DNA from 4 places in the Pseudomonas sp. Mb7 genome. Region 4 is predicted to be linked to each of the others. Evidence: riboswitches for the same ligand, from Rfam matches in the RefSeq annotation. Region 4 holds a riboswitch; each other region holds the start of a gene.
The links. A riboswitch is a leader RNA that binds a small molecule or an ion and turns the genes downstream of it on or off. The one in region 4 is predicted to bind cobalamin.

Region 1 (7,806 bases), 1.8 Mb from region 4:
CGTACCAGCGCAGACCTTCGGTGAGGCTGCCTTCGAGCAATTGCGCATGGCGCAAGGTGCCGACACGGTTGGCCAGCACGCCAGCAAACGGCAAGTCCGGCTGATACCTGGCCAAACCGAGCGCCAACGCACCAAAAGTCTGTGCCATGGCCGTGCCGTCGATCACACCGAGCACCGGCACGCCGAAGTGCCGCGACAGATCGGCGCTGGAAGGCGTGCCGTCGAACAGGCCCATCACGCCTTCGATCAGAATCAGATCCGCCTCATTGGCGGCTTCCCACAACAGACGACGACTTTCCTGCTCGCCGACCATCCACATGTCCAGTTGATACACCGGCGCACCGCTGGCGCGCTCGAGAATCATCGGATCAAGGAAGTCCGGGCCGCATTTGAACACGCGCACTTTGCGCCCCTGATTGCGATGCAAACGGGCGAGCGCGGCGGTGACGGTGGTCTTGCCCTGACCGGAGGCCGGCGCGGCGATGAGCACCGCCGGGCAGTGACGTGGTTGATTCAAAGTTCGACGCCTTTCTGCGCTTTGATGCCGGCCTGGAAAGCGTGTTTGAGCATGCCCATTTCGGTGACCGTGTCGCCCATCTCGATCATTTCCGGCTTGGCCGCGCGACCGGTGACGATCACATGCTGCATCGGCGGACGCGCCTGCAAATCGCTGAGCACCTGATCAAGATCGAGGTAGCCGTGCTTGAGGGCGATGTTCAATTCGTCGAGCACCACCAGGCCGATCGACGGATCACGCAGCAATTCACGGGACACGGCCCACGCGGCTTCGGCGGCGGCGATGTCGCGCTGACGATCCTGGGTTTCCCAAGTGAAGCCCTCGCCCATCACGTGAAAGCGCACTTGCTCGGGGAAGCGCCGGAAGAACAACTCTTCGCCGGTGCTGTTGCGGCCCTTGATGAACTGCACCACACCGCACTGCATGCCGTGGCCCATGGCGCGGGCGAGCATGCCGAACGCCGAGCTGCTTTTGCCTTTGCCATTGCCGGTGAGCACCAGCACCAGGCCGCACTCGTCGGGCGAGTTGGCAATGCGTTCGTCGATCACGGCTTTTTTGCGCTGCATACGCGCCAGATGGCGTTCGTCGCGCTCGGGGGAATCAGTCATGGGGGAGCTCTCCGTTGAGGCTGGATAACGGCGGGCAGGCACAAGAATAGACGGCAAAAAGCCTGGCATCGCCCACCGTGATGCCGCTGGATGGATCAGGCCGGTCTCCGGGCTCATGAGCGGCGCATGCCTGACTGCGCGCCTTCCCGCTTCTTTCGAGGCAGTGGCTCAAGGCGCAGTTTTCACTCATTTACCGTTGCGGGGGCAGCGCCGGGATCGTGGTGGTTCTTCGTGCGAAGACAACCCTCACCGGCTTCCCTGTTTCACTCTGTCGACGCAGGTCACAGAGCACCTGAAACAAGCCGCGAAGGTTAGAGGGTTGGGGGTGGAGCGTCAATTAAAGAGGCGGCCATCGGGCGAATAACTGCCGCCGATCACTTATCTGCCGCCAATCTTGTGCCACACTGATACAAATGATATCAAAGAGCCATGCTTTTCTCGAAAAGCCCACTACAACAATAAAGGATGATGACGATGCAAGGCATGATCATCAGCAACCCGCGCCTGGAATTCCTGCGCCCGGTGCTTGAACGCTGGTTTGACTGTATCGACCGCTACAACGCCGTGCGCGGCGACAGCGACACCCCTTACTGGCATGACGAGAAAGCCAATCTCGGAGTGCTCTCGGCCGCAGCCTGGATGGCTGAGCTGGTCACTTTGAACGACACTGCCACGCGCAAGCAGAACGAAGAAGGCGAGCGCAATGCCCGCGCCGATCTGTTTCTCGCCGGTGCCGAAGACCGCGCCTTTATCCAGGCCACTCAGCGCTGGCCAAAGGTTACCAACCTGAATCTGACTCAAGCCCTGCTGGACATCACCAACGACGCCAAACGCATCAGCTATGCCAGCGACCTCAAGCTCGGCTGCCTGTTTGTCGCGCCGCAGAAAGCCCAGCACAGCGCCAGCCCCGAAGAACTGCAAGACATGGTCGACGACCTGCAAAAGGAACACACCTGCGCGGTCGCCTGGTATTTCCCCTACGCCTACCGCAAATTGCGCAGCGAAGCGGGCAACTATCACCCGGGCATCGCCGTGCTGTTCAAGGAAGCCCGCGGCTGAGCAGTTGAACCATCGGGCTTGCGCCCTCCTCTATGATTAGGAATGCATTCATAGGGAAGATCAGCAATGCGCAAGCCCCAGCTCGTTTTTGTCATCGCCTTCGCCGGAGGGCTCGCCGCCTGTGGTGAATCCTCCAGCCTGCAAGTCTCCGACGGCACCGGCCCATCACCGAAACTACCCGAACCGAACAAGACCCTGATCCCGACGGTGAACATCGCCCCGGCGATCGGCTGGCCCGAGGGCGGCAAACCGACTGCGGCGGCTGGCACTCAGGTCGCGTCATTCGCCGAAGGCCTCGATCATCCGCGCTGGCTCTATGTGTTGCCCAACGGCGATGTGCTGGTGGCGGAAACCAATGCCCCGCCAAAGCCCGATGACAGCAGTGGCATTCGTGGCTGGGTGATGAAGAAGGTCATGGGCAAGGCCGGCGCTGGCGTGCCGAGTCCGAACCGCATCACCTTGCTGCGTGACGCCGATCATGATGGCGTTGCCGAGACCCGCACGGTGTTTCTGCAGAACCTCAACTCGCCGTTCGGCATGACCCTGGTCGGCAACGATCTGTACGTCGCCGATACCGATCGCCTGCTGCGCTTCAACTACGAACCCGGCGCGACCGAGATCAAGTCGCAGCCAATCAAGGTTGTCGATCTACCGGGCGGGACACTGAATCACCACTGGACCAAAAACGTCATTGCCAGCAAGGACGGCAGCAAGCTCTATGTCACGGTCGGCTCGAACAGCAACGTCGGCGAAAATGGCCTGGATAAGGAAGAGGGCCGCGCGGCGATCTGGGAAGTCGATCGTGCAACCGGCAATCACCGGATCTTCGCCTCGGGCATCCGCAACCCCAACGGCCTGGCCTGGGAACCGACCAGTGGCGCGCTGTGGACGGCAGTGAATGAGCGCGATGAAATCGGCAGTGACCTGGTGCCGGACTACATCACTTCCGTGAAGGACGGTGGTTTCTACGGCTGGCCGTTCAGTTACTACGGCCAGCATGTCGATGTCCGCGTTACGCCGCAGAATCCGGACCTGGTGGCTAAAGCCATTGCCCCGGATTATGCAGTCGGGCCGCACACCGCCTCGCTGGGCCTGAGCTTTGCCGAGGGCAACACGCTGCCGGCGCAGTTCAAGGAAGGCGCGTTTATCGGCCAGCACGGCTCATGGAACCGCAAACCGCACAGTGGCTACAAAGTGATTTTCGTGCCGTTTACCGGCGGCAAGCCGAGCGGCAAACCGGTGGATGTGCTGACCGGTTTCCTCGACAAGGACGAGAATGCTTTGGGTCGGCCGGTAGGCGTGGTGATCGATCAGCAAGGTGGTTTGCTGGTGGCGGATGATGTCGGTAACAAGGTGTGGCGAGTGTCGGCCACGAAGTGATGCTGAATGTGACCTGAAACAACTGTGGGAGCGAGCCTGCTCGCGAATGCGGAGTGTCAGTCTCCATTGAGTTGACTGATACACCGCTTTCGCGAGCAGGCTCGCTCCCACATTAGGATTGCTGCGATTTTTACTACGGGTTATGCGCCAGATGCTCCGGCTGCAACACCCGCTTGGCACTCAGATAAGCTTTCTGCCAGTACGCCTTCGACAGGCTGTCCAGCTTCACCGTGCCGCCGGTGGCCGGCGCATGCACGAAGCGCCCTTCCCCGACGTAAATCCCTGCATGACTGACCTGCGAGCCGCCATTGGTGGCGAAGAAGATCAGGTCGCCAGTCTGCAAGCCTTCCTTGCCGACATTCGGCGCCTGCATAACGATCAGCTCACGCGTCGAACGCGGCAAAGAGATGCCCGCCGCATCACGGTAGACAAAACCGATCAGCCCGCTGCAATCAAACCCCGAATCCGGCGTGTTGCCGCCCCAGCGATAAGGCGTGCCGACCAGACCGAGCGCGCGAAACAGCACATCTTCAGCAGCCGGTGAAAAAGCTTGGGATGGGCCGAACACGACCGGTGCGCGAACCACCGGCGCAGGCGGCGGTGTACGACTGGCGCAGGCGCTGAGCAGCGCTGCGAAGAAGATCAATGTGAGGCGGGCCGTCATCGTCATAAGCAGAACATCCTGATCTGGCTGCGGCTTTTTCTGCCGATGGACAGAAAAGAAAACCGCCTGCGTGAGCACGCAGGCGGTTTGCCATCAATATAGATACAGGATTCTAGCGGCTACGCGGCAAACTTCAAGTAAGACTTTAACTTCACCTTGTAAAGTCTACGTCTACTCCATTGCAGGGAGCCTGATTGTCGCCGCGAGCGCAGCGACATCGGGGGAATTACTTGCGAGCAGTGACGACGGTTGGAGCGTTGGCCAGAGCGCGTTTCGCTTCGATGAAAGTCTTGCTCCAGTAGCTATCACCCAGGCTGTCGATGCGAACACCGCCGCTGCGACGACTGCTGGAGTGGATGAACTGGTTGTCACCCAAGTAGATCCCGGCGTGACTGACACGACCGCGACGACCATTGGTGGCGAAGAACAGCAGATCGCCCGGCTCAAGGTTGCTGCGCGAGACCAGCGGCGCATCAACGTTGATCATTTCGCGGGTCGAGCGCGGCAGGTTCATCCCAGCTTCTTCGCGGAACAGATAGCCGATGAAACCGCTGCAATCGAAACCGGCTTCAGAGGTACCGCCGAAACGGTAACGGGTACCGATCAGGGACATGCCGCGTTCGAGGATGCTGTCGGCCAGAACAGGAAGCTGATAAGGCTTCTTGCCATTGAATTCGTTGAGTTCTTTTTCGGTGTCCAGCTCTTCCTGGTAAATAACGGAAGACTGAGCCGTGGCAGAATTTTTAACCTGTTGAGGCTGCTCTTGAACTGGAGAATGAGCAGCGCAACCGTACAACAGGGTGACGAGTGCGAGAGGCACGAGGGGTGCGAAGCGCTTTAGCATGGGCACGACCGTGGCTGATAGTTGTAAAGAAGCCGAGACTATGCCCGCTATCAGCCTCATTTGCAAATTCAATCGATCTTTTTGTGACTTCTCGGTTTCTCGTTTACATCTAAGCGCTTAAGCCCATTTGAACCGATACGCGGCCTGCGCACCTCGCAGGAAAGCGGATTTTCTGGCGCCTGAAATATGCCGAAACACGCTACAAGCCACAGAACCAAAGGGATGGCTACCAGCCAAGGGTTTCTTTCAGGAAGGGAATGGTCAGCTTGCGCTGCGCCTGCAAGGAGGCCTGATCGAGCTGTTCAAGCAAGTCAAACAGCGCACTCATGCTGCGAGTGCCGCGAGTCAAAATAAAATGCCCGACTTCGTCAGTCAGGTGCAGACCGCGACGCGACGCGCGCAATTGCAAGGCGCGCAATTTGTCTTCATCGGAGAGCGGACGCATCTGGAAAATCAGCGCCAGGGTCAGGCGGGATTTCAAGTCAGCCAGTTTGACCGGCAATTCACGCGGAGAGGTGGAGGCGGCAATCAGCAAGCGCCGACCGCTGTCACGTAGACGATTGAACAGATGAAACATCGCCTCTTCCCAGTCAGCCTTGCCGGCAATCACTTGCAAGTCGTCCAGGCAAACCAGCTCGTACTGTTCAAGGTTGTCGAGGATTTCAACGCCGCGGTCCATCAACTCGGCCAACGGCAAATACACAGCCGGCTCACCCATCTGCTCGAAGCGCAAGCATGCGGCCTGCAACAGATGCGTCCGCCCTACGCCGTGTTTGCCCCACAGGTAGATCAGGCTTTCTGTCCAGCCGGCGTCGGCTTCGCATAGACGCTCGACATAGCCGAGTGCAGCGGCATTGGCGCCTGGGTAGTAGTTGATGAAGGTGGCGTCGTCACGCAGACGCACACCTAGGGGCAGCTGAATCGGTTTCATGCTGACTGAACAGTTCTCAAGGAACCGTTAGTGGCCTCTGTGTAAAGTTTGCGAAGTTTATACCCGTGAAGCTGAGCGCACAATGCGACAGAGTCCAAGCAAAATCAAAGGTTTGCGTTAACACGCTGGTTTTATGACAGATTCTTTGGCGCCAACGCCTGCAGGACGCGGGCCAACCCGGCTATTCGCCGGGCCGCCCTGCCCGATTACAACTGCGGATCGTCGACACCACTATAGATGTCAGAATCCTTGTACAAGTCGTGCACATGGCGCACCAGCACCATGATCACCGCCGCCACTGGCAACGCCAACAGCACACCGGTGAAACCGAACAGCTCGCCACCGGCCAGAATCGCAAAGATCACTGCCACCGGATGCAGACCGATACGATCACCCACCAGCAGCGGGGTCAGCACCATCCCTTCCAGCGCCTGACCGACCATGAACACCGCGACGATCCCGACCATCGGGTACAGATCGCCACCGAACTGGAACAAACCGGCAATCAGTGCCGCGCCAATACCGATCACGAAGCCCATGTACGGCACGATGGCCGCCAGACCCGCGATCAGACCGATCAACAGCCCCAGTTCCAGCCCGACGATCATCAGACCCGCTGCGTAAATCACCCCCAGTGCCACCATCACCAACAACTGACCGCGAACAAACGCACCCAGCACCTCATGGCATTCACCGGCCAGCGATACGATGGTCTCTTCCCGGTCACGCGGCAGCAGGCTGCGGATCTTGGCCATCATCACGTCCCAGTCGCGCAGCAGGTAGAAACTTACTACCGGGATCAGCACCAGATTGGCCAGCCAGCCGATCAGCGCCAGACTGGAGGCCGTTGCCTGACTCAGCACCACGCCAACAATGTCGGTGGTCTGACCCATGTGCTCGCTGATTGCGGCCTTGACCTTATCGAACTTCCAGAAACCGTCCGACAGCCCCAGCTTCGACTGCGCCCACGGCACTGCCGTGTGCTGCAGCCAATCGAGCATCTGCGGTGCCAGTTCGTACAGACGCAGCAACTGCTTGGCGAGCATCGGCACCAGCACCAGCATCAGTGCGGTGACGATCAGCGTGAACAACGCAAACACCGCGATCACGCCCCAGGTTCGCGACAGCCCGAGTTTTTCCAGACGATCCACCAACGGATCGAACAGATAAGCCAGCAGCAGCGCCACCAGAAACGGCGTGAGGATCGGGTGCAGCAACCACACAAACGCGCAAAGCAGGACTACCCCACCGAGCCAGAACCAACGCCGCGTATCGGCCATGTACCACTCCTGTTGCTTCTATATAAGGAAAGACTTACCAGCGAAACCGCAACGACGGTGCTGCCGGGGTCGGGGCTGGCACCGCGACAGGTGTTGCGCCACCAGCCACTGGTTGTGGCGCCGCTACCGGAGCCGGCGCCTCGGCCGGCAACTCCTGCAACTTCGCCAGCGACAGCTGCGCACGCATCTGATCGGCACTGCCATTGACCCGATAAACGATACGATCGCCATCAACACTTTGCAGACGCACGCCAAACGGTTCGAGTAACCGCAGCAGCGCCGCGTAATGTTCAAGATTCATGCCTTGGACTTCCAGGGTCTGCTGACCCGAAGCACCGGGCTTGGCAACAAATCGTGGCGCCAGACGCTCAGCCACCGCCAGCATCACCGCATCAGCGACAGCGGCCTGATCGGCGCCCTGCACACTGCCCGCCTCTTTCTGGTCGCCCAGCCACAAGTGCCACTTGGCCTGCCATTGCCCGCCCTCTTCACGGGCATGCACCGCCAGCAAGGCGTCAGCGTT
Region 2 (7,806 bases), 880 kb from region 4:
CAGACATCCTCTGTCGCAACCTTTAGTCGGCCGCAAATGCTGCCATTTCGATCTAACGATAGATCGAAATCAGAGACCTGCCGGGGCGGGTTCGAGTGCGTTTACACAGAGGCGTCATTGAGTTTTCAAAGGGCGTCTTCATGGCGACGAACAGCTTGAATTGGCGAGAAAATCCCCGGCGCAAAAAACCGTTCAGCCTTCACGCGCGCTCTCGGCTCCGGAGTGTTTACAAGCGACAAGCAGCAATATTTTTATCATGAGGGAAACTCGTGTTGATCACGATTAAAATGAGTTTGTCTCACTAGCGACCGATGCCGACAATGGCCGCCATCAACAGGACATTGGAGTTGTTTGTTATGGCACTGGCCCATTCCCTTGGATTTCCGCGCATCGGTCGCGACCGCGAACTGAAGAAAGCGCAAGAGGCGTTCTGGAAAGGAGAACTGAACGAGGCCGGCCTGCGAGATGTTGGCCGTGAGCTGCGCAAGGCCCACTGGGACTTGCAGAAAAACGCCGGTATCGAATTGCTGCCGGTCGGCGATTTCGCCTGGTACGACCAGGTCCTGACGCACTCGCTGATGTTTGGCGTGATCCCTGAGCGTTTCCGTCCACACGACGGCAAAGCCACTCTGCAAACCCTGTTTGGCATGGCCCGTGGCGTCAGCGACAGTTGCTGTGGCGGTGCGCACGCCCAGGAAATGACCAAGTGGTTCGACACCAACTACCACTATCTGGTCCCGGAATTCAGTGCGGATCAACAGTTCCAGTTGGGCTGGGAGCAGTTGTTCGAAGAAGTCGAAGAAGCCCGTGCGCTGGGCCACAACGTCAAACCAGTGATTATCGGCCCACTGACGTATCTGTGGCTGGGCAAGGCCAAGGGCGCGGAATTCGACAAGCTGGAATTGCTCGATCGTTTGCTGCCGCTGTACGGCCAGATCTTCGCGCGCCTCGCCGCTCAAGGCGTGGAATGGGTGCAGATCGACGAGCCGATTCTGGTGCTTGATCTGCCGCAGGAATGGAAGAACGCGTTCGAGCGTGCCTACAACCAGATTCAGCGTGATCCACTGAAGAAACTGCTCGCTACTTACTTTGGTGGTCTGGAAGAAAATCTTGGTCTGGCGGCGAACCTGCCGGTCGATGGTCTGCACATTGATCTGGTGCGCGCACCGGAGCAGTACCCGACCATTCTCGATCGTCTGCCGGCCTACAAAGTGTTGTCCCTGGGCGTGGTCAACGGGCGGAATGTCTGGCGCTGCGATCTGGAAAATGCCTTGGCGACGTTGCGCCATGCTCATGAGCGTCTGGGTGAGCGTTTGTGGGTCGCGCCGTCCTGTTCGCTGCTGCACAGCCCGGTGGATCTGGGCCGTGAAGACAAACTCGATGCCGAGCTGAAAAGCTGGCTGGCCTTTGCCGTTCAGAAGTGTGAAGAAGTGGCTGTTCTGACGCATGCCGTCAATCAGCCGGAAGCGCCGAAAGTGCTGCGAGCATTGACTGAAAGCCGGTCGGTGCAGGCCGCTCGCGCTGCTTCGCCGCGCATTCACAAACCTGCGGTTCAGGCGCGGGTTGCGGCGATCACGGCCAAGGACAGCCAGCGTCAGTCGCTGTTTGCCCAGCGCATCGCCAAACAGCGCGCGGGTCTTGATCTACCACTGTTCCCGACCACGACGATCGGTTCGTTCCCGCAAACCGCGTCGATCCGCCTCGCTCGCCAGTCGTTCAAACAGGGCAAGCTGACCGAAGCTGAATACACTGAAGCCATGTACAGCGAGATCCGCCACGCAGTGGAAATCCAGGAGCGTCTGGGCCTCGATGTACTGGTACACGGTGAGGCCGAGCGTAACGACATGGTCGAGTACTTCGCCGAGCAACTGGATGGCTACGTGTTCACCCGTTTCGGCTGGGTGCAGAGCTACGGTTCGCGTTGCGTGAAACCGGCGGTGATCTTCGGCGACCTCAGCCGCCCGAAAGCCATGACGGTCGAGTGGATCCGCTACGCCCAAGGTCTGACCGACAAGGTCATGAAAGGCATGCTGACCGGCCCGGTGACCATGCTGATGTGGTCGTTCCCGCGTGAAGACGTCAGCCGTGAAGTGCAGGCCCGGCAACTGGCGCTGGCGATCCGCGATGAAGTGGTCGATCTGGAAGCCGCCGGCATCAAGATCGTGCAGATCGACGAAGCGGCGTTCCGTGAAGGTCTGCCGTTGCGTCAGGCGCAGTGGCAGCCTTATCTGGACTGGGCGACGGAAGTGTTCCGTTTGTGCGCCTCGGGCGTGCGCGACGAAACGCAGATCCACACGCACATGTGCTACAGCGAATTCAACGATGTGATCGAGTCCATCGCGGCGATGGATGCCGACGTGATCACTATCGAAACCTCGCGCTCGGACATGGAATTGCTGGATGCCTTCGAAGCCTTCGCTTATCCGAACGAAATCGGCCCGGGTGTCTACGACATCCACTCGCCACGCATCCCGGATGCTTCGGAAATGGCTAATTTGCTGCGCAAGGCTGCCATGCGGATTCCGGCCGAGCGGCTGTGGGTCAACCCGGATTGCGGTTTGAAAACCCGTGGCTGGCCAGAGACTGAGGCGGCGCTGGTGCACATGGTTACCGCCGCCCGGCAGCTGCGTAAAGAGCTGGCGTAACGCTCGGGTTGCATGAAATAAAACACCTGTGGGAGCGAGCCTGCTCGCGAAAGCGTCCTGTCAGTCAACATCATTGTTGAATGATCTGCCGCCTTTGCGAGCAGGCTCGCTCCCACAAGGTTTTGGGCAAGTCATGAGATTCTGAATGGCCTCGCGGGGCCTGTTGTTGCTACTGTGGCCAGCCGCAGTTCAGGTGTTTGCCGCTACATGAGTGATCAACCCGTTATCCAAACCGTGTCTGACGCAGACATTCCCGAGGTGCTGGATTTTGTTCTAAAGGCCCGTGCCGAGCTTTTCCCCAAGCTCAGCGCAACGGGCATGCCCGACGATCTGGCGCGTTTTGCCGAGGTTTATCTGCGTGGGGCAGGGCGCTTTCTGATTGCTCGCCACGAAGGGCAGATCGTGGCCTCGATCGGCTATCTTCCTTACGACCGGCGATTCCCGAACCTGGATTATCCCGACCGCAATGTGGTGGAAATCGTGCGCCTGTTCGTCGTGCCTTCACAGCGGCGATCCGGGCTGGCCGGCGCACTGTATCGATCACTCAAGGATCTGGCACTCGCTGACGGCGTCGAGTTGATCTACCTGCACACCCATCCGTTTTTACCGGGGGCCATCGCGTTCTGGCAACGGCAGGGCTTCAAGATTATCGACGTCGACGCTGACCCGGTCTGGCAAACAACCCACATGCACAACGTCATGAGTGAAATCTGAGAATCTGCGCCCCATCGAACGGGTCCGTCAGGTAATGCGCCCTGACCCCGAACGTCTCCTGTAAGCGCTGCGGTGTCAGCACCTCCAGCGGCTTGCCCAACGCCACCAGCCGCCCGCGTTCCAGCACCGCCAGACGATCACATTTCAACGCCTGATTAAGATCATGCAGCGCAATCAACGTGGTCACCGGCAACGCCTGCACCACGTTGAGAATGGTCAGCTGATGTTGGATGTCAAGGTGGTTGGCCGGTTCGTCCAACATTAGAATCTGCGGGCGCTGCGCCAATGCCCGGGCGATGTGCACCCGCTGCCGTTCACCGCCGGACAGGTTGCGCCAGAGACGGGTGCGCAGGTGCATCGCGTCGACGTCGGTCAGCGCCTGCTGAACAATGGCGTCGTCGGCCGCCGACCACGGTTGCAGCGCCGACAGCCAGGGCGTGCGCCCCAGCGCGACAGCGTCGAACACGCGAATGCCGTCATCTGTGTCGGCCTGTTGTTCAACCACCGCGAGTTTTTGCGCAATGCTGCGTCGGGCCATTTTGCCCAGGCGTTGACCATCGAGCAGCACCTCGCCAGCGCTCGGTTCACGCAGCCCGGCCAGTAACTTCAACAGAGTGGATTTGCCGGCGCCATTCGGCCCGACAATGCCCAGGGTTTCGCCACGCTGAACCTCAAGGCTGACACCGTTGAGCAACTCGGCGCCGCGCACCCTGAAGCTCAGGCCGGAACAACTCAAAACACTGTTCATCGTGCCGACCTGCGGCCGACCAGAATCAAGGCGAACACCGGCGCGCCGACCAGCGCGGTAATCACTCCGACCGGAATCACCTGGCCCTTGATCAGGGTGCGCGACAGCACATCGGCGGCTATCAGAAACACCGCGCCACCCAACGCACTGGCCGGCAGCAACCGCGCATGACCGGTGCCCAGCAACAGACGCGCGGCATGAGGAATGACCAGACCGACAAAACCGATCGAACCGACAATCGACACCATCACTGCCGTCACCAGCGCCGCACAACCGATCAGCAGAATCTGCACACGCCGCACCGGAATGCCGAGCGACGCCGCCGAATCCGCACCAAAGGTAAATGCATCCAGCGCCCGCCGATGCCACAGGCACACAACCAACCCCAACACGGCCACTGGCACCGCCAGCCACACCGACGGCCAGCGCACGCCGCCGAGATTGCCCAGCAGCCAGAACATGATACCGCGTGCCTGCTCGGAGCTTGCCGAGCGGGTGATCAGAAACGCCGTCAGCGCATTGAACAGCTGCGAACCGGCGATCCCCGCGAGAATGATCTGCCCGGTACCGCTGGCGGAGCCGCTGACCCGCGCCAGCACAATCACCAGCACGAACGCCGTGACCGCGCCGGCGAAGGCACCGACCGAGAGTGAGATGATCCCGGCACCTACGCCAAGCAGCGCGACCATCACGGCCCCGGTCGAGGCGCCGGCAGAAATGCCCAGCAGATACGGATCGGCCAACGGATTGCGCAGCAGCGACTGCAAAATCACTCCGCAGGTCGCTAAGCCGGCACCGCATGCCGCCGCGACCAATGCCCGGGTCAGGCGGTAGTTCCAGACGATGCCTTCATCGATCGGGTCGAGGACATGCCCGGCGCCCCACAATTTGTTCGCCAGCACTTGCAACACCACGTCCGGTGCAATCGAGGTTTCACCGATGGCCACGCCGGCGACCACTGCAATCAACAGGGTCGCCAGGGCCAGGAGCGTGCGGATCAGGCTGGCACTCATTGCGACAGGTCATAGCCGTTGATGGCCGTGGCCAATTGCTCAATGCCCTCGAACATGCGCAGGCTCGCCTGCATGGCCATGGCATCAAGAATGATGATGCGGTTGTGCTTCACCGCGTCCATGTTGCGCGTCACCGGATCACTGCGCAGGAAGGCGAGTTTCTTTTCATAGTCGTCGGCGGGGAAACGTCGACGATCCATGCGCGCGATGACCAGGAAGGTCGGATTGGCCTTGGCGATGGTTTCCCAACCGACGGTTGGCCACTCCTCATCGGACGCCACCACGTTGCGCACGCCGAGGGTGCTGAGCATGAAATCGGGAACGCCTTTGTGCCCGGCCACGAACGGCTCGATGTCCATTTGTGCGCTGGAGAACCACACCAGCGCGCTGGCGTCTTTGAGCTGTTTGCCTTGGGCGGTGGCAATCGATTTGGCGAGACTGGCTTTGAGTTGATCATTGAGCTGCTGGCCACGCTCCTGAACATCGAAGATCTGCGCCAGTTGGCTCACGCTTTTGTAAATCGTCTCGATGCGAAACGGCGCCAGTCGCGTGCCATCGGCGCCGACGAGGTTGTCCTTGGCTTCGCAATCGGAAGGCAGCAGATAGGTCGGAATCTTCAGTTCATGAAACTGCTCGCGAGTACCCACCGCGCCTTGCGGGCCGACCATCCATTCCAGTTCCACGGCGACCAGTTCCGGACGCTTGCCGATCACCGATTCGAAACTCGGTTCGTTGTCAGCCAGACGCTCGATCTTGTCATCCTGCGCTTTGTATTTGGCCAGCACATTGTTGAACCACAACGAGGTGCCGACGACTTTGTCGCCCAGGCCCATGGCGTAGAGCATCTCCGTGCCGGCCTGGCCGATGGTCACGGTGCGCGTCGGTGCGTGCTGGAAGGTCAGGGTGCTGCCGCAATTCTCGACCGTCAGTGGATAGACAGTCGGTGCCGCCTGCGCCAGGGCGCCAAGGCTCAGGCCGGTAATGAGGGTGGCAACGCGGGGCAGCAGCATGGGGCAGTCTCCAGGGGAACCGTACGGGGAGCGGGAGAGTACGGTCTGGAAACACACCATCGAACGCGGTCAGGAAAACAGCGCAAGGCCGGGCAGCCAACGAAGACGCGCACGGCACGATGTCCTTCCCGGACACCCCGCCGGTTAGTAATCACTGTGCCGGCAGGTCTCCTGACTGATGCGTCATCGCCTGGCTCCGGCCTTCCCGGGATTCACCCAGTGGCAGTCGTGGAGCAGGCTCGGCACCTACAGTTGCGGGGGCAGTTCCGATCAGTGCTGTGCAAGCACCTCGGATTCCCTATTAGTCCCGTTCGGGAACCGACGGCGGCATGGTAGTCGATCGAGCCGCTGAAGGGGAGACGAATCTGCCGTGGCGAGGATTAGTGTTGGCTCATCAAACCGTGCAATACGCCCAAACGCAGGCCCGGTTCGGAGGGCAGCATTTGTGCGATACCGAATACTTTGAATGCCGCCAGCATTAACACCAGACCGCCGGGCAGAATGCTCTGGCGGTGTGGTTGCAGACCGGCAAGCTTGAGTTGTTGCACGTTGTTTACCTTCAACAACAGCAGCGACAGGCGCAGCAGTCCGCCGTAGGTGATGCCGTCCTGACCGAAGTCGTTGAGGCGATTGGTCTTGAGCACTTTGGCGAGCATGCGCGCGGTGCCGGACGAACCGATGGTCTGCTGCCAGCCTTGCGCGCGATAGCGCTTGGCGACATGTTCAAACTGCAGAATGGCGAAGCGTTCAGCCTCCTGTAGCGCGCCGGCGGACACATCGCCGCCGCGAAAGAAACGCGTGCTCAAGGTGCCGCTGCCGATGGCGATGCTTTCGGTTAACAAGGGTTGTGAGCCCTGGCCGAGGATCAGCTCGGTGGAGCCGCCGCCGATGTCGACTACCAGGCGCAGGTCGTCGGCGCTGGGCAAGGCGTGAGTTACGCCGGCGTAGACCAGCCGCGCCTCTTCATGGCCGCAAATGACGTCGATGGGAAAGCCCAGATGCCGCTCGGCACTGGCCAGAAAAAGTTGCGCGTTGTCCGCTTCACGCACCGCGCTGGTGGCCACCGCACGAACACGGCCGGCCTCGAAACCACGCAGCTTCTTGCCGAACCGCGCCAACGCCTGCCAGCCGCGATCCAGTGCCAGTGCATCCAGCGCACCACCGTCAAAGCCTTCGGCAAGGCGCACCGGCTCGCGCAGGGTTTTCACTTCCTGAATCTGCAAGCCTTTGCGGCTGCGCACCGACTGGCCGATCATCAGGCGAAAGGCGTTCGAACCCAGGTCGATGGCGGCAAACAGCGAGGCGTCGTCTTTCATGGGAATCCTTGCAGAGCATCCGTCGCGAGGCTCAAGACGGTTTGCGAGGATTCTGCCGTGATCTTGATGACATCCTGATGACGGGGGCGGGGCGGTTGAATGAATTTTCGGCTGTCATGACACTGTCATTATCCGGCGTCTATGCTGCGGTCAATACATCGCGTGTTCTTAAAGTTTTTGCTGCCATTCGTGGCAGCTTTTTTTTGCCCGCGATCTGGCTGTTGATCGTTCCCACGCTCTGCGTGGGAATGCCTCTAGGGACGCTCTGCGTCCAGTGACGCGGAGCGTCACGGGCTGCATTCCCACGCAGAGCGTGGGAACGATCAGCGCGGGGTGCGGACGATCAATTAGCAGGACTGC
Region 3 (7,806 bases), 730 kb from region 4:
TTGGCGTCGGCCTCGAAACCACGCATACGCACCTGGCCTTCACCGTTGACCCATTGAATGTCGTCGAGGGTGATCAAGTCGTCGATCTTGCGTTTGAACAGGGTCACGCTGGCGCTGAGTTCGCGGTCGAGCAGAAAGCCTTTGTAGTCGACACCCAGCTCCGCATTGCGGCTTTTTTCCGGCTTCAGGTTGCGATTGCCGATCTCGTCGCCCGGTTCATTGACGAACAGCTGCTCGGCGTTCGGCAGTTTGTAGGCGCTGCCGTACTGACCGCGCACCGACCAGTTGTCGTTGAGGTCATACAGCGAAGTGAGCATGCCGACCGTGGCACTGTCGCCGCCGCTCATGGCTTCGTGGCGAACGCCTATGCTCGGGTGCCAGTCGGGCAGGGCGTCGATCTGCGGACGCAGTTGCGTGTAGAAAGCGTGGGCTTCGGCCTTGTCGTTATCGATGATCAACACATCATCCTGGCCCTTGAACCATTGATTGTCGGTGCCAAACACCAGTACATGATCGCCGGGCAATTCAGCCTTGCCTTCGGCCTGCACACCCCAGTCGGTGAAGCCCCAATAGTCGTTGTGGTTAATGACTTTGGTGCCGCCGCCCTCCCGGTTGTTGACGCGGGTATAACGCGTGTCCCAGTCGTTGATATGGCCTTTGACGAAGTAGCTCAGGCGCTCATTGACGGCCTGCTCGAAGGTCGCCGTGGCGATCTGCTGCACGCGGTCGTTAGTGGTCTTGTGGTTGTCGACCGGGCGGGCGAAATCGAGGTTGGCGTCGGCGTATTGGTAAAACAGCTCCAGCCGCGAATCATCGTCGAACGACTGAATCGCCTTGCCGCCGAACGTGGTGACTTCGTAAGCGCGATCCTTGCCGGAATCGTTTTTCATGTCGCGGTTGCGATAGGGCTGGTAACCGTCGGAGACGTTGTGACTGACGTACGCCAACAAACCGAGGTCGCCGAAGCCGTTAGTGAAGATATTCTCGACGCGGGCGTCTTCGGTGGTGCCGCCAAAGCTGTCGACGCCTAGATTCACTTCGCCGGCGGCTTTGCGCGATTGCGGGCTGCGGGTGACGATGTTGATCACACCGGACACGGCCTGGGTGCCGAACAACAGGCTCTGCCCACCCTTGAGCACTTCGATGCGTTCGATGGCGTTGGCCGGCAGGGTGTCCAGATAGAGGCCGCCGTACAGGCGATTGTTCAGGCGCACGCCGTCGAGCAGGATCAGCGTGTCGTCGTTGCGCCCGCCGAGCAGCGAATAGGTGCCGTAGTCGAAAGGGCCGTTTTTCGGCGCCACATACAAGCCTGGAATGAACATCTGCATCACGCGGCTGACATCGGCGCTGGGGCCGGCGCGTTCGATCTGTTCGCGGCTGACGATTTCGACCTTGCTGCCGAATCTGGCCATGTCGGCGACGGTGGTGGACTCCACCGACGGTGCGGAAACGATTTGTTGATTGAGTTCCAGCGGCGCGTCGTCGGCCAGTAGCAGCGGGCTGAACAGGCAGCCAAGGAACAGGGTTGGAGCAGAAGTGTTGAAAGGTCGAATCATTGTCTTCTCGAAAAGGATCTTCGCAGAAGAGCATGCAAGAGAAGGCATCGCGCACAGCCAATACCGGCCCATGCCCGCCCACCGCAGGATTTTGCCAAACGAAATTCCAGGCCGGTCTCCGGGCTCGCGCGTATCGAGGTTTTCACCTTCCCATGGCCGTCTGGCCACAGTGGTGTATTGAAAACATCACGCGCATACCGTTGCGGGGGCAGCACCGGACTTGTTCGAAAAGAACGTACCGGTTTCCCGTTTCACCCCATGCACGGCGGCATGGGACACCTGAAACTGGCCGGCATCTGAACATTCGAGGAGCGTCTCGTCAATGTGGCAACCAACGGGGGGGAGCTATTGGATGCGTTCCAGAGCGACAAACTGGCCACTCAACCACGCATAAAGCTGAGACACCGCCGGGGTGATCTGCTTGCGATGCGGGCACACCAGACTCAACGGTGAGGCATTGCCGGGAAAATCCTTCAGTAGCACGACCAGTCGCCCTGCGATCACGTCTGCACTGACGTCCAGCCAGGATTTGTTGGCGATGCCTTCGCCGCTCAACGCCCAGCGGCGCACGATGTCGGCGTCGTCGCTGAACATCGGTCCCGAGACCTGGATCGTTTCACTGCCCAGGCTCCACTTGTCGTAGATCCGGCCGCCTTGCTGGTAGAGCAGGCAAGCGTGGTTGTGCAGATCGTCCGGCGTTTGCGGGTATCCGTGGCGCTCCACGTATTCCGGTGCGGCGACCAGCACCCGCCGGTTCCACGGTGCCAGCGGCAGCGCCACGTAGTTGGCATCTTCATTCGAGCCGTATCGAATCGCCACGTCTACCGGGTCACGAAACAAGTCGGCCATCTGGTCCGACAGGGAAAAGCGCAAGGTCAGTTCCGGGTGCTGGCGGCGAAACAGTGTGAGCCACGGCAGCAAAATGTTGCGCCCCAGATCGGACGGCGCCGTCACTTGCAACACGCCGCGCAACGTGGCGCTTTCACCGCGCAGGTTTTCCTTGCCTTGCTTGAGCGCCTCCAGCACCGAGTGGGCGGTGGGCAAGTATTGCTCGCCCTCGGCGGTTAATCGCAGACTGCGGGTGGTGCGCGCAAACAGGCGCACGTCCAGCTCACGCTCCAGACGCTTGATCGCCGCGGCAACCTGACCGGGCAATAAATCCGCCTCATGGGCGGCAGCGGTGAAGCTGCCCAGCGCGGCGCTGCGGGTGAACAAACCAAGGTCATCGATGCGGATCATTTTCACTCCTGCAGTGAAAGTGTTGGCGCATTCTGCTGGTTTTTCTTTGTGCTTGGGAAGTCGAAGATGGCGGCAAGCGAGCACATCAGCTCTTCAGACAGCGAGTTTCCATGAAAGCCATCACCTTCACCCAACACGCTTTGCCCATTGAAGATCCGCAATCGTTGCAGGACATCGACCTTCCGGTGCCAACTCCCGGCCCCCGGGATTTGCTCGTAGAAGTTCGTGCGGTGTCGGTCAATCCGGTCGATACCAAAGTACGCGCCGGAACTTTCACCAAAGAACCGAAAATCCTCGGCTGGGATGCCGCCGGTATTGTCCGCGAGGTCGGGGCTGAAGTGACGCTGTTTCAGCCTGGCGACGAAGTGTTCTACGCAGGCTCCCTTGCCCGCACCGGCAGTTATAGCGAATTTCATTTGGTGGACGAGCGAATCGTCGGGCACAAACCGCGTTCGTTAAGTGCTGCGGATGCCGCGGCATTGCCGTTGACCTCGATCACCGCCTGGGAGCTGTTGTTTGACCGTCTCGGTGTCACCGAAGGTTCAGGGCAGGGCAAGTGCCTGTTGATCACGGGGGCAGCGGGCGGCGTCGGTTCGATGCTGGTGCAATTGGCCCGACAGTTGACGCAGCTGACTGTCATCGGCACCGCCTCACGGCAGGAAACGGCTGACTGGGTCCGGCAATTGGGCGCGCATCACGTCATCGATCACAGTCAGCCGCTGCTCGCACAGTTGCAGGCACTGGGCATCGACGAGGTCAGCCATGTCGCCAGCCTGACCCATACCGAGCAGCATTTTGCGCAGCTGATCGAAGTGCTTCAACCACAAGGGCGTCTGGGCGTGATCGACGATCCTGAAAGCCTCGACGTGATGCCGCTCAAGCGCAAGTCGCTGTCGCTGCACTGGGAGCTGATGTTCACCCGTTCGCTGTACGAAACCCCGGACATGATTGAGCAGCATCACCTGCTCAATCGCGTCAGCGATCTGATTGACCAGGGCATTTTGAAAACGACTGTCGGTGAACATTTTGGCGCGATCAACGCGGCAAACATGCGCCGTGCCCATGCCTTGGTCGAGAGCGGCAAGGCCCGAGGCAAACTGGTGCTTGAAGGTTTCTGATTTCACTCATTCAGACGGGCCTGCAAGCGGGCCGGTCAGGAGCAGCTCATGCGTATGAAAAAGCTTTCTGCTGCATTGGTCATGGTCATGGCGGCGCCGTTCGCCCATGCAATCAGCGCCGTCGCGTTGCCGGCCAATGCCCCCGCCGACCGATCCTTCGGCAAGCTCGAACAGGTCCATGCGTTCTACGACGCGATGCCCACCGGCGTGACCGTCACCGAGACCGGGCGCATCTTCGTCAACTTCCCGCGTTGGGGCGACAACGTGCCGTTCACCGTGGGCGAGATCCGCGACGGTAAAGTCGTGGCTTACCCGAACGCGGCGATCAACCAGGAAAACCTCAACGATCCCAGTGATGGTCTGATCAGCGTACAGAGCGTGGTGGCCGACGGGCGGGGCCGTGTCTGGTTGCTCGATACCGCCGCGCCGGGTTTCGCAGACCCAAAACCTAAAGGCGCGAAGCTGATCGCGGTGGATCTGGTCAGCAACAAGATCGTCAAGCGTCTGGTGTTCCCGGACAACGTCATGTTGCCGAGCACCTACGTTAACGACATGCGTTTCGACTTTCGCACAGGCCCGGAGGGAACGGTCTATCTCACTGACTCGTCCCTGCGTGGACCGGGCGCGATCATCGTCATGGACATCGCCAGCGGCAGTGCCATGCGCCGTTTGAGCGGTGTGCCGGCGACCTCGGTTGACCCGACCTTTGTCCCGGTGGTTGAAGGCCTGCCACTCACCGTTGAAGCTCCGGACGGCAAGCGCAAACCGCTGGGCGTGGCCTCGGACGGCATCGCGCTGTCGGCGGACGGCAAGACACTGTATTTCACTCCGCTGTCGAGTCGGCACCTGTATTCGGTGTCCACCGCGTTGCTGCGTGATGCCAACTTCAGTGAACAGCAACTGACGGCCGCCGTGCAGGATCTGGGGGAGAAGGGCGCGTCCGATGGTCTGGAGGCTGACGCCGCCGGCGCCATCTATGCCGGCGATTACGAGCACAACTCGATCCGCAAGCGTCTGCCGGACGGCCAATGGCAAACGCTGGTACACGACCCGCGTCTGCTCTGGCCAGACACATTGTCCATTGGCCCCGACGGCTATCTGTATTTCATCGCCAACCAGTTGCACCGCCAGGCGGCATTCCGTTCCGGGCAGGATCAGCGGCAAAAACCTTACAGCCTGATGCGTCTGAAGATCGACGCAGCGCCGGCGCCGACGCGCTGATTTCCAAGCGGCATTGAGTTTTACGTTTTCACTTTTCAGATCAGGAGTTCAATCATGGATCTCGTTTCTCTGGCCAAGCGCCGTTTCACCACAAAAGTTTTCGATGCCGACCGCAAGATTCCCAGGCACACACTGGAGTTGCTGCTGGAACAACTGCGCAACAGCCCCTCGTCGGTCAACTCCCAGCCTTGGCATTTCGTGGTTGCCGAGAGTGATCAGAGCCGGGCGCGAATCGCCCACAGTACTCAGGGGCCGTTCAGCTTCAACCAGCCGAAAATACTCAACGCGTCGCACGTCATCGTCTTCTGCACTCGCACGCATCTGCCGGAGGAATACCTGCAGGCGTTGCTGGCTCAGGAAGCCATGGACGGGCGTTTTCACAATGCCGAGGCGCGAGCAGGGCAGGAGCGTGGACGGCGCGGTTTTGTCGATCTGCATCGCTTCGATCAGAAAGACCTGCAGCACTGGATGGAAAAGCAGACCTACCTCGCGCTGGGCACATTGCTGCTGGGTGCCGCCTCGCTGGGTATCGACGCGACGCCGATGGAAGGTTTCGACAGCAAAGTCCTCGACAGTGAACTGGGCCTGCGCGAACAGGGCTTCACCAGTCTGGTCGTGGTGAGCCTGGGCTATCACAGCAGCGAAGACTTCAACGCAGGCCTGCCCAAGTCCCGCTTGCCGTCCCAGTCGCTGTTTACCTTTCTCTGAATGCAGCCGGTCCCAGGAGTATTGAAGATGAGCCAGTCCACAGAAACATTGATCTCGATTGCCGTGCTCAAGGCCAGGTCAGGCCAGGAACAGGCCTTGAAAGAAGGCTTGCTGGCGCTGGTTGAGCCGACACGCGCAGAGCCGGGCAATCTCGACTATGTGTTGTTTGAACTGCGCGACCAGCGCGGCACGTTCTACATGCGCGAGGCCTTCAAGGATCAGGCGGCACTGGATGCGCATTTCGCCATGCCTTACTTCAAGCGCTTTGCCGCCGCGGCGGATGACCTGCTGGAAGAGCCGCTGCAACTGATATTTCTTGAGCACGTGTCGAACTGATCCAGTCGTCCATTCAACCTGTCAGGGTGTGCAGCCATGAAAGATACCGCGCAACGGCCGACCCACGGAACGCCGGTTCACGAAGACATCGATGCCATTGAAACCAACGAGTGGCTGGAAGCCCTGGCAGGTGTCGCGAAAGTCGGCGGCAGACCGCGCGTGCGGTTCTTGCTGCTGCGACTGGCCGAGCAGGCCAGCCGTCTCGGCGTGCAAACGACGGCGAGTGCGTATTCGCTGTACCAGAACACCATCGCGCTCGAACAGCAGCCGGTTTATCCCGGGGATCTGGTGATGGAGGAGCGCATCACCTCGATCATTCGCTGGAACGCCCTGGCCATGGTGGCGAAGGCGAACAAGGCCTATGGCGAATTGGGCGGTCACATCGCCAGTTACGCCTCGGCGGCGGAAATTTTCGAGGTCGGCTTCAATCACTTTTTCCGTGCGGACAGCGAAGCCGGGCGCGGTGATCTGGTTTACTTCCAGGCGCACTCTGCCCCCGGGGTGTACGCGCGGGCCTTTCTTGAAGGGCGTTTGCAGGCGTCGCAACTGGAGCGTTACCGGCAAGAAGTGAAGGGCGGCGGATTGTGTTCCTATCCGCATCCTTGGTTGATGCCCGACTTCTGGCAGTTTCCCACGGGCTCAATGGGTATTGGTCCGATCAATGCGATTTACCAGGCGCGGTTCCTGCGGTATTTGCAGCACCGTGGGATTGCCTCGACGGAGGGGCGGCATGTCTGGGGCGTTTTTGGTGATGGCGAGATGGACGAGCCGGAGTCCATCGCCGCGCTTTCGCTGGCAGCGCGGGAGAATCTTGACAACGTCACCTTCGTGATCAACTGCAATCTGCAGCGTCTCGACGGCCCCGTACGCGGCAACGGGCAAATCGTTCAGGAGCTGGAGTCACTGTTCAGCGGCGCCGGCTGGAACGTGATCAAGGTGTTGTGGGGTTCGGACTGGGACCCATTGTTTGCCCGCGATGACGGCCATGCACTGTTGCGCCACTTCGCCGGGATGGTGGATGGCGAGTACCAGAATCTGGGGGCCAATGACGGTGCGTATAACCGCAGCCATTTCTTCGACCAGGACCCGCAGTTGCAGGCGTTGGTTGCAGATATGAGCCCGGAGCAGATCGACGCGTTGCGCCGGGGCGGTCACGACTTTCGTAAGTTGCATGCCGCGTTCGAGGCCGCGCGCAAGCACAAGGGCAGGCCGACCGTGGTGCTCGCCAAAACCAAGAAAGGTTTCGGCATGGGCCAGATCGGTGAGTCGCGCAACACCTCGCACCAGCAGAAAAAACTCGATATCGAGGTGCTCAAGGCATTCCGTGATCGTTTCGCCTTGCCGCTGGATGATGAGGCCGTGGCAGAAATGCGCTTCTACAAACCGGCTGACGACAGCCCCGAGTTGCGATACCTGCATCAGCAGCGACGGGCGCTCGGCGGTTACTTGCCCAAGCGCAACGGTGTGTCAGCACCAATAACAGTGCCACCGCTCGACAGCTATGGCGGTTTTGCGCTGAAGGCCGATGAGCGTGAAAACTCGACGACCATGGCGGTGGTGCGACTGTTCACCCATCTGATCCGGGACAAACAATTGGGGCCACGCATTGTGCCGATTGTCGCCGATGA
Region 4 (7,806 bases):
CCGGGGCTTTGAGCGGACACTGATCATCTACGATGCGTCGCACACTCTGGGCCTCATCGCCGGGAAGGCCTTTCCCAACCCGCTTGACGAGGGGGCGGATATTCTTCAAGGCAACACCCACAAATCCCTGGCAGGTCCGCACCGGGCACTGATCGTCTGCCGGCGTGCCGATCTGGCCCAGCGGATTGAGCAAACGCTCAGCGGTGCGCTGGTGTCCTCGCCCAATCTGCCCGGTCTGCTGCAACTGTTCGTCAGCCTGCTGGAAACCCAGCGCTACGGCCAGGCCTACGCTCAACGCATGTGCGCCAATACTCGCCAGTTGCACGACGCACTCGCCGACCTGCCGGGCTGGACGCTGCACCCCTCCGACACGCACCTGCTGTTGCTCGAAGGCGAACTGGCCCGGCAAGCGGCGCAGCAGCTCAATGAACTGGGGATCCGGATCAACAATAAACAGATCAATGGCCGCGACTGCCTGCGCTTCGGTCTGCAGGAAATTACTCGTCTGGGCATCAGCAGCGAAGACCTGGATGCCTTGGCGCACATCATTCGCAATGTCTTGAGTGGTGGCGCCAACGGCGTGGACCGGATTCGTCTGGCTCACATTTGCCAGCGCCTGAACCGGGTCCACTACAGCTTCGATCAGGAGGTTGACTAATGAGTGCAGCGGCCTGCCTGATCATCGGCAATATTCGTGACGGAGAATACGAGGGCCTGATTGCCGAGGGCATCACCCCTTTGCTGATTGCCGATAGTCGCAAAACCAGCAAGATCGCCGATGCGAAACAGATCTCGCCGGTGGCGCTGTACGACTTTTCCAGAGGGCTGACCCCGGATCTGATCCAGCTGACGCAACAGTTGCTGGACGAGCACGGCTTCACCAGTGTCCTGAATTTCCGTGAAGGCTATGTCGCGATCACGGGGCGGCTGTGTGCGGCGCTGCCGGCGCTGGCCCACCTGCACCGTAACGTGGAAAACACGCTGGACAAGGTGCTGCAACGCCAATGCTTCGAACAGTCGCGTAACCTGGATCTGCACGTGGTCTCTCGCCAGGTTCGTATCGACGACCTGCTGGCGCGCCCGGGCGAGCTGCCCTACCCGTTCATCCTGAAACCAGCGAACCTTTACAGCAGCCTGTTCGTACGCTGCATCGACGATCAGCAGGATCTGCTCGACTACGCCCGTCATGAATGGCCGGCGCTGCAGCGCTATGTGGCGGGCAAAAGCCGCGAAACCGATCAACTGCTGCTGGAGGAATTTCTCCAGGGTTCCAACCATTCCATCGATTGCACGATTGCCGCCGACGGCACGATCAGCAGTTTTCCGATCGTCGATGTGATTGCCGGCGTCGATATCGATCGCGGCGACTTTCACCATTTCGCCCGCTACACGCCGTCGCTGCTGGAGCCCGACGCAGCGCTGAAGGAGCGTTGCCATCGTCTGGCCCATGACGCCGTGAAAGCGTTAGCGCTCAAAGGCACGTTTGCCCATGTCGAGTTCATTCTCACCCCCCGCGGGCCAAGAGTTCTCGAAGTCGGCGCACGCCCCGGCGGCAGCCGGATTCATGTGATTCGTCAAGCCTGGGGGCTGGCGCTGGATGCCTGCTACCACCGCGCGCTGTCCGCCGAGCCTCTGCCCAGCGCCAGCGAAGCGCCGGATGCGTTCGGCATCGCCACCCCTTTCGCCCGCACAGAACGGCTCTATGACGGACTGCACGGCGCCGACCGGATCTGCCGCTTGCCAGGTTTCCAGCGTTGGTACGCCTACGTCACTCCGGGCGAAGCCATCGGGCCGGTCAGCAACGGTTTTCAGAACTACCTGTACATCGAGTTCAGGCAACCCGACACCGCCCGCCTGCGACAATCCTTGCTCGCCGTCAGCGACATTGATGTCTATGGCGAGCAGCCCACGGCGGCGAACACCAAACACATTCTGCTCATCGGCGGGCGTGATTCGGGACTGGATTGGGATACTGCGCGGCAGTTTCGATTTACTCTCGTCCAGCAACCCGGCGAGTTATCTGACTATCAGCGCGAGCGCGCAACGCTAGTGCTGACGCCTGACATCGCCGATCTGCCGGCCTACAGCACGATGGTAGAACGGCTGCACCGGCAATCACCATTCGATGCCGTGGTTTCGTTTTCGGAACTGGGCCTGCTGCCCGCGTCACGCTTGGGCGAACGTCTGGGCATCGTCCACAACAACCTGCGCAGTGTGGAAGTCAGTCGCGACAAACTGCTGTTTCGCCAATTGCTCAAAGGCAGTCGCTACGAGTTGCCCACTGCCGCTATCAACCATGGTGCCGAGGCTCGCGCTTTCGTGCTGCGCCATGGCCCGGCCATCGTCAAACCCGTCAACGGTTCGGGCAGTCAGGGCGTCTATGCCATAGACAGGCCCGAGGATGTCGAACACCTCTCGCTGGAGGGAAACAATCTGATCGAGGCCTTCGCCAGCGGCGACGAATACAGCGTTGAATCCCTCAGCCTGGATGGCCAGCACCGGATTCTCGGCATCACGCGCAAATACACCAGCGGTGCCCCCGGTTATGTCGAAACCGGGCATGACTTTCCTGCCGGGCTCGACGAGAAAACCGCCGCGCAGATCGAAGAAGCGGTGCTGTGGCTGCTCGGGCGAATGGGCAACCGCTGGGGCCCGGCCCACACGGAAATCAAGCTGGACGGTTCACGCCTGCAATTCATCGAAACCCAGACCCGCTTCGGCGGTGACCAGATCTGGGAAATGGTCTGGAAAACCACGGGGGTGCATTTGGCAGCCAGCACCATCGCCGCGATGGCCGGCACGTCACTGCCGACGCCCGAGAAAACCTACGCCAAAATGGCGATCCGCTACATCGAGGCGGCCCCGACCGCCGATCCGCAACAGCTCCAGGCACGCCTGCTGCAACACCCGTTTGCATTACGCGTGAACCTCAACCCCGACAAGTTCGGCCAGAGCATCAGCCGTTCCGCAGACCGCCACGGCTACACGCTGCTGGGCTGCAGCGACGCCGACGACCCGGCGGACTTCAACGCCGCGATCACCCACCCAGAGTTCACTACGCAAGGACCAGCGCAATGACCCGTAAAGACCCGCTATATCACATCGAAGGCCCGATCAGCGCTCACTTCCCGATGATCTCCTTTTCCACCAATGTCTACGACAACCCTGCAGACATCCTGGGTTCGATCACCGATCTGGCCAGACATTTCCAAGCGGTCGAGTTCGAGATCGGCGAAGACGCCGAAAAAACCTTCTGGTCGTTGACCGCCGAAGACCGGTCTGAGCTTGCCGGGAAAATCCGCAGCTTCGCCGAACACAATGGCATCACGCTGACCGTCCACGCCGGATGGTGGGGTCGCCAGTACAACCTGTGTTCCCCGGATTTGACCGAACGTGCCCAAGCGGTGGACTGCCTGAGTGCCGCCGTGGAGTTTTCCCACGAGGCCGGCGCCACCAGCGTCACTTTTCATCCCGGCTACAAAGATCAACTGGAAAACGGCGAACTGCTGGACAACCTGATAGTAGCGATCAACGAGGTAACCAAGCGCTGCAACACCGATGGCATCGCCCTGTGCCTGGAGAACATGGGCGGTCAGCGGCCGAAATTCCCGGTCTTCACCGTCGAGGAACACCTGCGCTTTCACAAGGAGACCGGGTGCTTCGTGACCATCGACGTGACGCATCTGTGCTCACTGCTGCCGTATGGTGAAAGCCTGTTCAAAGCCATTGCCGATCTGGCGCCGGTTACCCGGCATCTGCACATTGCCGACCTCAACAACACCCACCATCAACATCTGCCGATTGGCGAAGGCAACTTGCGCCTGAGCGATGTGCTCAATCGCTTCGCGGTCAACGGCTATCGGGGTGTGGCCGTGGTGGAAGAGTTCATTCCGCGCTTCTCCACCGAGTACTACCTGGAAAAAGCCCTGGCCTATAAGAACGGCGTAGAGCAATTGCTGGCCGGCTCGCGGCACAGCACTCATGCTGGTTGAGTCGAACCTGGCAAAACCGGCGTCGCGCAGCGAGATCGCGACCGGTATCCGCGATGCGCTACCGTTCGTCTTCTCTCTGCTGCTGACCTTCACCCTGATCGGCATGCTCGGGCGCCGCCATGGTCTGGATCTTCCGGCCATGGTGGTTTTCAGCGGTACGGTAATGGCCTCGCCGTTGCAACTGACGCTGCTGGAAACCCCCGCGCACCTGCTTAACGCCTTTGGCGTGCTGGTCTCGGCGCTGAGTATCAACTTGCGTTTTCTGGTCTTCACACTGAGCCTGAAATCCAGCCTCCAGGGCCCGGTCAAAGCGTTCGTCCCCGCCCTGGCGGTGATGGCAAATGCGGCTTTCACGTTGATGTCGATCCGCAAGGATCAGCAACCGATCAGCCGCCCGTATGCCAACACCGTGTGCTTTCTGCTGTACGCCGCCGCCCTGCTTGGCACCGTGGTCGGGTATTGCTTCGCCAGCGTGGCCGACAACGCAGTGATGGATCACGTCAGTGTGGTGATCGCGATTTTCATCAGCGCTTCGCTTGGCAAGATGGCCCGCGACCGTCACAGCTTCCATGCGCAATGGATTGCCGGCCTGGCCACCGCCGCGAGCTTGCTGTGGCTGGGCGAGGTCAGCTTGCTGCTGGTGCTAGCCATCACCGTTCTGACGAGCTATGTCTATGATTGAACCTGGTACTTTCTGGCTGTACGTACTGATTTGCGCGCTGGTTTCGATCGTCTGCCGCTTGCTGCCGCTGGCCGTCGATGTCGAACGGCTTTCGGCAACTGCCCGCGCTTTCATCGATCGTCTGGGAAAATACACATCGGTGGCGATGCTCGTCAGCCTGCTGGCGGTCTCACTCTATCCTTTGGCCAGCCAGCACCTGGCGGCCATGCCATGGATCCTGCCGGTGGCGTTGGCGTGGCTGCTGAGCCTGACGCGAATCAAATCCTATTATGCGTTCCTGATGGCGCTGGGGGTGTACGTCCTGCTGATCATGCGCTAGGCGCCGATTGACTCAAATCCCCCGCCCATGCTCTCCTACACAACTTGTTACGGGTGCCCTTCACAGGGTGAAACGGGAAACCGGTGAATCATGTGCTTTACTCAAGCCCATGTCAGTCCGGTGCTGCCCCCGCAACGGTAAGCGAGCGAAGCGTCAAAACCACTGTGCCGATACGGTATGGGAAGGTGACGCTTGCAGGTCGGCCTGACGCCAACCCCTCGTGAGCCCGGAGACCGGCCCGCAACACACAGCCCGCATTTGTGCGGCGCTGCACATAACAAACCCGCGGTGGGCGGGCGCTGTTCGAACCTCTGCGAGCCCGACCCGCAGGGGTTTTCATGCGCTCTATTCACCCGCTGACACTCCAGAGGGAAGCGCCATGTCGATCATCAGCAGCACCGGCAGCAACACGGACAAAATCGCCAGCACCACCACCCTGAGCCAACGCCTGACCGCCGCGATCTTTGCATCGATCCTCGGCGCCAGTCTGGTTTACTTTGCCGGCTTCTCGCACATCGAAGCGGTGCACAACGCCGCCCACGATACCCGCCACAGCGCCGCGTTCCCGTGCCATTGAGACCTGCCGACATGATCAAGCGTATCGCGCAAACTGCAGGATTCTCTGGTCTGCTGGCCGCCCTGCTCCTCACTCTGCTGCAAAGCTTCTGGGTTTCGCCGCTGATTCTGCAGGCGGAAACCTTCGAGAAGTCCGAGCCGGTGGCGGTTCACGAACACGCCGCTGGCGTGGCTGCGCACACCCATGATGCCGAGGCCTGGGAGCCGGAAGACGGCTGGCAGCGCGTAGTCTCGACCACTGGCGGTAATCTGGTCGTAGCCGTCGGTTTCGCCCTGATGCTCGCCGGCCTCTACACCCTGCGCGCGCCGACCAAAACTTCGCAGGGCCTGCTCTGGGGCCTGGCCGGTTACGCGACGTTCGTGCTTGCTCCGACCTTGGGCCTGCCACCAGAACTGCCGGGCACCGCTGCGGCCGATCTGGCTTCGCGGCAGACGTGGTGGATCGGCACGGCCGCTTCGACGGCTGTAGGTCTGTCGCTGATCGCGTTCAGCCGTCACTGGCTGATGAAGGTCCTCGGTGTGGCCATCCTCGCTGTGCCCCACGTGATCGGCGCACCGCAACCGGAAGTGCATTCGATGCTCGCCCCCGAAGCACTCGAAGCTCAGTTCAAAATCGCTTCGCAGTTGACCAACGTGGCGTTCTGGCTGGCCCTGGGCCTGATCAGCGCCTGGTTGTTCCGCCGCAACAGCGCTGGTCAATACCACGCATGACCGATGACCGCGCAGCGCCGACCTTCGTGGTCGGCCTGGGCTGCCAGCGCGGCTGCCCGGCCAGTACGCTGCGCGCGTTACTCGATCAAGCGTTACAGGCGCATCGCATTGAGCTTGAGGCGGTGAAAGCGTTGGCCAGTATCGACTTGAAGCGCGACGAGCCCGGCCTGCAAGAACTTGCTGCACAACTGGCTCTGCCCCTGCTGTACTTCAGCAGTGACGAACTGGCCAGCTACCAACAGCGGCTCAGTCACCATTCACAGATTGCTTACGAACGCACCGGTTGCTACGGCGTCGCCGAAAGTGCCGCGCTTGCGCTCGCTGAACAGCTGATTCAAGCGCCGGCAAAACTGCTGATCTCCCGGCAAAAATATGCTCAGGCAACGCTGGCATTGGCCGGCGCGGCGTAAAATCCCGATAATCCCCGCCATTGATCATGAGCGTTGTTCATCTGCAACGCAGTCGTGCCCTCTTTTACTCAGGATTCAACGATGACCGTCTACTTCATCGGCGCCGGCCCCGGCGACCCGGAATTGATCACTGTCAAAGGCCAGCGGCTGATTCGCAGTTGCCCGGTGATTATCTACGCAGGTTCGCTAGTGCCGGCGGCGGTACTCGACGGCCATCAAGCCGAAACGGTGGTGAACAGCGCCGAATTACATCTGGAACAGATCATCGAATTGATCAAGACCGCGCATGCCAAGGGTCAGGATGTGGCGCGGGTGCATTCCGGCGATCCGAGTCTGTATGGCGCGATTGGCGAGCAGATCCGTTATCTTCGTGAGCTGGATATTCCGTTCGAGATCATTCCCGGCGTGACGGCCACCGCAGCCTGTGCGGCGCTGCTTGGCGCGGAATTGACGCTGCCGGACGTGTCGCAAAGCGTGATTCTGACTCGCTATGCCGACAAAACCGCGATGCCGGCAGGCGAAGAGCTTGGCAGTCTGGCGCAGCATGGCGCGACCATGGCGATTCATCTGGGCGTTAACCATTTGCCGAAGATTCTGGTGGAACTGCTGCCGCATTACGGCGCGGATTGCCCGATTGCGGTGATTCACCGGGCGACGTGGCCTGATCAGGATTGGGTGCTGGGGACGCTAGCGGATATTGCCGAAAAGGTTGAGGCCAAAGGGTTTCGGCGTACGGCGTTGATTCTGGTGGGCCGGGTGCTGGGCAGTGAGGTGTTCAGCGAGTCATCGTTGTATCGCGCTGGGCATGCTCACCTCTACAGACCATGAATTGGAACGCGGAGCGTCCCGGGCTGCATTCCCACGCAGAGCATGGGAACGATCAAAGGCCCTTTCGCGAGCAGGCTCGCTCCCACATTTGATCGCATTTCAAATGTGGGAGCGAGCCTGCTCGCGAATGCGTTCCTGAATGTCACCCATAAAAAAACGGCGCTCACGGGGCGCCGTTTTTCATCTCCGCAGCGAACACCTTAGTAGTAGGCGTTTTCTTTCTGCGTGTGGTCGGTCACGTCGCGAACGCCCTTCAGCTCAGGAATACGCTCGAGCAAGGTGCGCTCG

Region 1: another riboswitch for cobalamin. It lies ahead of cobO (cob(I)yrinic acid a,c-diamide adenosyltransferase); the one in region 4 lies ahead of ACOYXH_RS12975 (CbtB domain-containing protein).
Region 2: another riboswitch for cobalamin. It lies ahead of ACOYXH_RS09100 (ABC transporter substrate-binding protein); the one in region 4 lies ahead of ACOYXH_RS12975 (CbtB domain-containing protein).
Region 3: another riboswitch for cobalamin. It lies ahead of ACOYXH_RS09740 (TonB-dependent receptor plug domain-containing protein); the one in region 4 lies ahead of ACOYXH_RS12975 (CbtB domain-containing protein).

Annotation. Positions count from the first base shown of each region.
Region 1 is NZ_CP186501.1:1,073,317-1,081,122, reverse strand. Features, by position in the region: gene ACOYXH_RS04945 (cobyrinate a,c-diamide synthase) at 1-517, opposite strand, end outside; gene cobO (cob(I)yrinic acid a,c-diamide adenosyltransferase) at 514-1,125, opposite strand; cobalamin riboswitch at 1,207-1,436, opposite strand; gene ACOYXH_RS04935 (hypothetical protein) at 1,600-2,184, shown strand; gene ACOYXH_RS04930 (PQQ-dependent sugar dehydrogenase) at 2,251-3,564, shown strand; gene ACOYXH_RS04925 (C40 family peptidase) at 3,698-4,234, opposite strand; gene ACOYXH_RS04920 (C40 family peptidase) at 4,455-5,072, opposite strand; gene hda (DnaA regulatory inactivator Hda) at 5,299-6,003, opposite strand; gene ACOYXH_RS04910 (AI-2E family transporter) at 6,210-7,283, opposite strand; gene ACOYXH_RS04905 (DUF2066 domain-containing protein) at 7,318-7,806, opposite strand, start outside.
Region 2 is NZ_CP186501.1:1,963,944-1,971,749, forward strand. Features, by position in the region: gene metE (5-methyltetrahydropteroyltriglutamate--homocysteine S-methyltransferase) at 357-2,645, shown strand; gene ACOYXH_RS09085 (GNAT family N-acetyltransferase) at 2,853-3,359, shown strand; gene ACOYXH_RS09090 (ABC transporter ATP-binding protein) at 3,343-4,107, opposite strand; gene ACOYXH_RS09095 (FecCD family ABC transporter permease) at 4,104-5,108, opposite strand; gene ACOYXH_RS09100 (ABC transporter substrate-binding protein) at 5,117-6,130, opposite strand; cobalamin riboswitch at 6,275-6,468, opposite strand; gene ACOYXH_RS09105 (Ppx/GppA family phosphatase) at 6,511-7,446, opposite strand; gene ACOYXH_RS09110 (hypothetical protein) at 7,455-7,724, shown strand; gene phnX (phosphonoacetaldehyde hydrolase) at 7,794-7,806, opposite strand, start outside.
Region 3 is NZ_CP186501.1:2,113,345-2,121,150, forward strand. Features, by position in the region: gene ACOYXH_RS09740 (TonB-dependent receptor plug domain-containing protein) at 1-1,556, opposite strand, end outside; cobalamin riboswitch at 1,649-1,854, opposite strand; gene ACOYXH_RS09745 (LysR family transcriptional regulator) at 1,902-2,795, opposite strand; gene ACOYXH_RS09750 (zinc-binding alcohol dehydrogenase family protein) at 2,906-3,913, shown strand; gene ACOYXH_RS09755 (L-dopachrome tautomerase-related protein) at 3,962-5,134, shown strand; gene nfsB (oxygen-insensitive NAD(P)H nitroreductase) at 5,189-5,842, shown strand; gene ACOYXH_RS09765 (putative quinol monooxygenase) at 5,870-6,178, shown strand; gene mdeB (alpha-ketoglutarate dehydrogenase) at 6,215-7,806, shown strand, end outside.
Region 4 is NZ_CP186501.1:2,842,462-2,850,267, forward strand. Features, by position in the region: gene ACOYXH_RS12950 (hypothetical protein) at 1-658, shown strand, start outside; gene ACOYXH_RS12955 (ATP-grasp domain-containing protein) at 658-3,078, shown strand; gene ACOYXH_RS12960 (sugar phosphate isomerase/epimerase family protein) at 3,075-3,992, shown strand; gene ACOYXH_RS12965 (AzlC family ABC transporter permease) at 3,982-4,674, shown strand; gene ACOYXH_RS12970 (hypothetical protein) at 4,667-4,993, shown strand; cobalamin riboswitch at 5,028-5,249, shown strand; gene ACOYXH_RS12975 (CbtB domain-containing protein) at 5,373-5,570, shown strand; gene ACOYXH_RS12980 (CbtA family protein) at 5,582-6,280, shown strand; gene ACOYXH_RS12985 (cobalamin biosynthesis protein) at 6,277-6,690, shown strand; gene cobM (precorrin-4 C(11)-methyltransferase) at 6,772-7,518, shown strand; gene nfuA (Fe-S biogenesis protein NfuA) at 7,719-7,806, opposite strand, start outside.